Regions from separate parts of the Sporosarcina sp. P19 genome, predicted to be linked through region 2. Evidence: a T-box and tRNA genes for the amino acid it is inferred to sense, from the RefSeq annotation. Region 2 holds a T-box; the other holds one or more tRNA genes.

Region 1 (2,208 bases), on a different contig from region 2:
TTTCAGCTGCTGGCGGTAACGTCTTGCTTACATTGATTTTCACAATGTTCGCGGCTATCATTTTAGGTATGGGTTCTCCAACGACAGCAAACTATGTTATTACGTCTACAATCGCAGCGCCCGCCATCATTACATTATTGATGCTGGGTGAGCCTGCAGGTGCAGCTGTGCCGATTGTAGTAGCGGTATCTGCACACTTATTCGTATTTTACTTTGGTATCATTGCCGATATCACACCGCCTGTTGCATTGGCAGCCTTTGCAGCTTCCGGTATTTCGGGTGGGGATCCGATCAAGACGGGTGTCACTTCTGCGAAACTGGCGATTGCCGCCTTCATCATTCCGTATATGTTCGTCTTTAATCCAGCGATGTTAATGCTCGACTCGAGTGTAACGGAGATTGTATGGGTGACGTTGACCGCCATTGTCGGTATGGTTGCCATCGGTGCAGGCATAATTGGCTTCTGGTATAGTAAATTGAACTGGATTATGCGGATTATTACGATAGGCACAGGTATGTTGTTGATCTATCCAGAAACGATGACGGATATCGTCGGTTTAGTATTATTCATCATCTTGTTGGCTTTCCAGTGGATGGGTAATAAGAAAAACAATTCACCTAAATTAGCTTCAAATTAAATAACTCCTAAAAGCCTTATCAGCTCGTAATTGAGTTGATAAGGCTTTTTGTTTTGAAGAAATAAAAATATTTTGAAAAGTCTCTCTACCTTTCTAAAACTTTACTAGTCTGATTACGTAAAAAGTACTAGATTAAAGTGAAATTCTAATAGAGGACGAGTCTAGTAGATATAAGGATTTTCACTGAAATGCGATTTACGAAACACATGATAAAATAAATGTCAAGAAGCTGAAGGACTAGAAATTGGTGAAACTATTTTGGACTAATTACGCAGTTTTACCAACGCGAGTTATGTATATACTACAAATAAGCGAATCAGTCATGACGAATAAAATATATAGGTCGGTACAGAAACCAATCAAATAAAAAAGGAGAGAAAATACTATGAATACACAAGAAACATGGTGGGAAAACGTGTTTGAAGGGCACTTGGCACATGGCTTTAACAAAGAACGTATGAGTGAGCTGGATCATGAAGAGTTTTTATATTTTGAGAATGAACCCATAGAAGAACAAGTAAATCCAATGCAGTAAACGAAAGGAGAAGCGTCCCTGAATATTGCAACGAACTTCCATAAAAATCGGTAATTTTTCTGGTAGCATAGAAAAATTATCGATTTTTAATTTCCTTGTTTACAACCAGGATAGATAATGCTATTATAGTATTTGTGCTTGAGAGCCTAACTAGCTCACTATAAAATGCACATCCTAGTATGATCGATTCCGTAGCTCAGCTGGGAGAGCGCCACCTTGACAGGGTGGAGGTCGCTGGTTCGAGCCCAGTCGGAGTCATAGGTGCCAAACCTAAGTTATTTACCGTCGGAACACGGTTTATAACAATAAGCAGTCCTATTAGACCGAATGTCTAGGGGCTGTTTTTTTATGTCTAAATTTCAAATGAAGTTTGCATTACTGTCAAATCATATTCAATTACACTGATCAGTCATGCGGTGTATACTTATAGTGCGAGCACCTATTTAGATAAGCAGGAGGGCTAATATACGATGAAAAGAAAACAAGTAACATCTAATGTAAAAGAATATACAGTGGAAGAACAAATCGAACTATTACCGTATTTATTGAAGGTCATGTCAAAAAGCAGTAGGAATTCGGTGAAATCCATTCTTACACGTGGCCAAGTTATGGTGGATGGTCAAATGACAACAAAACATAATCAGTCATTAGCTCCTGGGCAAAAGGTTGAAATACAAAGTAACAAAGCGGCTATAAATGTCTCGAAATTAGTCGGTGTATCTATACTTCATGAAGATGACGATATCATCGTGATCAATAAAGATGCAGGCGTTCTTTCCGTAGCTTCGGAAAAAGAAAAAGATCAGACAGCCTATAGAGAAATTACGAAGTATGTTAAGAGAAGCCACCCTGAAAATCGTATCTTTGTCGTGCACCGTCTTGATCGCGATACATCAGGCGTGATGATGTTTGCCAAAAATGAAGAGACGCAGCAAGCTTTGCAAAGTACATGGAATGAATCCGTAAAGGAACGTTTGTATATTGCACTTGTCGAAGGAAAAGTACGAACAGAATCAGGAACTATTTCTTCTTGGT
Region 2 (2,208 bases):
CGGAGGATCGTACGGAAGAAGCGGTCCGTTTGCAAGGGATCTATCATATCGCGGCAAACGTTGTATTTGATGCAGACAAGCAAGTGGAATTGATAACTGAAGATGTATTAGTGATTAATGACGTGGAAGTAGAAAATAGTAAAGGGTATTTTGAATACGCTGTGCCTTTAAATGTTGATCTGCCGGTAGAACTCGATGGAGACTTGCAACTTGAAGTGACAGATATTAAAACTTCATCACAAGAAGACGGAGGGTTGAAGCTCGAGTGGACTGTTCACTTGAAACAGGAAAAGCCTGTACAAGAACCGGTTGTTATTGAAGAAGAGCCCGCAGCACCACAGTTCGTGGCTGCATCGACTTCTCATATGGAGTTTCTCGCAAATGCTGACCGTGCGGTGGAACAAGTAAATAATGAAATGGAAGACTTTCTCTTATACATCGCCGAGATGGATGACGATGTAACGAGAAAGATCTTCCATTCAAATAATGTTTTTGTAGAAGCAGAAGGACAAAGCAGCGAGTAAGCAAAATATTAAAAAGTCGCCGGTCGTCGGGACAATGAGCAAACGGATCAACTGAAACACAGTTAATGGGATGATACAGCCTTTACAGTAAAATCTCGTTTTCCGTAGCCATGGCGGCAATAGATATGGGTTATAACCTCTTCGCATCGTTCACCATCCTTTCTCTATAGACTACTATTCAGTTGACGGACTCTACATGTTTCGCGTATAATAATGGGTATATGAATATAAATGCGAAGAGTAGGAAAGTACATGTGAACCGTTTTCTTTAGAGAGGGTGCGATTGGTGGAACGTACCTGGAAACAACATATGGAAGTCCCCTATGAGCAGTTTCTGTGAAGTTGTAGTAGCAGGATCCGGTGAACACCGTTACCAAATCATGAAGATGTAATGCTTTTTAGCGTTCATAAATAAAGGTGGTACCACGAGCTCCTTCGTCCTTTTACCGGGATGAGTGGGGCTTTTTTGTATCCCTTTTTATTTGAAGGAGGAACTGAAATGACTGATGAATTGACGATGCCGACTAAATACGATCCACAGGCAGTTGAAAAAGGACGTTATGAATGGTGGCTTAAAGGGAAGTATTTTGAATCGGATGTAACAAGCGAAAAAGAACCATACACAATTGTGATTCCACCACCGAACGTCACAGGTAAGCTTCACTTAGGGCACGCTTGGGATACGACGTTACAAGACATGCTCATCCGCATGAAGCGTATGCAAGGGTATGATGCGTTGTGGCTGCCAGGAATGGACCATGCTGGAATTGCGACACAAGCGAGAGTAGAAGAAAAACTTCGCGCTGAAGGCAAAACACGTTATGATCTTGGCCGTGAAAACTTCGTACAGGAAACATGGAAATGGAAAGAAGAATATGCGAGCCATATCCGTGCACAATGGGCGAAACTTGGTCTGGCTCTCGATTACTCCCAAGAGCGTTTTACTTTGGATGAAGGTTTGTCAAAAGCAGTACGCGAAGTATTCGTTAAGTTGTATGAGAAAAAGCTGATCTATCGCGGTGAATACATCATCAACTGGGATCCTGCGACAAAGACGGCGATATCTGATATTGAGGTTATCCATAAAGATGTGCAGGGTGCATTCTATCATATGCGCTACCCACTGACAGATGGCACAGGCTCAATTGAAATAGCGACAACACGTCCTGAAACGATGCTCGGTGATACAGCTGTTGCGGTTCATCCGGATGACGAACGCTACCAGCATTTAATCGGTAAAATGGTTTCATTACCGATCGTAGGACGCGAGATTCCGATCGTCGCGGATGACTACGTAGAAATGGACTTCGGAAGCGGCGCAGTAAAAATCACACCAGCGCATGACCCGAATGACTTTGAAATAGGTAACCGTCATAACTTGCCACGTGTGTTGGTGATGAATGAAGATGGCACGATGAATAAATTAGCAGGTAAGTATGAAGGTATGGATCGTTTCGAATGCCGTAAACAAATCGTCAAAGACTTACAAGAGATGAATGTGCTATTTGAAATTGAAGATCATATGCACTCTGTCGGACACTCGGAACGAAGCGGCGCAGTAGTGGAGCCTTACCTTTCTACACAGTGGTTCGTCAATATGCAGCCACTTGCTGAGCAAGCAATCAATCTTCAGAAAAATGAAGAAGAAAAAGTAACGTTTGTGCCTGAACGTTTCGAGAAAACA

Evidence for each region. A T-box is a leader RNA that pairs with one kind of tRNA and senses whether it is charged. The one in region 2 lies ahead of CSV74_RS04605 (valine--tRNA ligase), so its partner is inferred to be a tRNA-Val.
Region 1: it has a tRNA-Val gene. The T-box ahead of CSV74_RS04605 (valine--tRNA ligase) is inferred to sense a tRNA for this amino acid. The anticodon was not compared.

What each region holds. Positions count from the first base shown of each region.
Region 1 is NZ_PDYR01000016.1:21,239-23,446, forward strand. Features, by position in the region: gene CSV74_RS14310 (TRAP transporter permease) at 1-638, shown strand, start outside; gene CSV74_RS16795 (hypothetical protein) at 1,024-1,173, shown strand; tRNA gene CSV74_RS14315 (tRNA-Val) at 1,359-1,431, shown strand; gene CSV74_RS14320 (RluA family pseudouridine synthase) at 1,644-2,208, shown strand, end outside.
Region 2 is NZ_PDYR01000002.1:267,357-269,564, forward strand. Features, by position in the region: gene CSV74_RS04595 (hypothetical protein) at 1-524, shown strand, start outside; T-box leader at 752-970, shown strand; gene CSV74_RS04605 (valine--tRNA ligase) at 1,024-2,208, shown strand, end outside.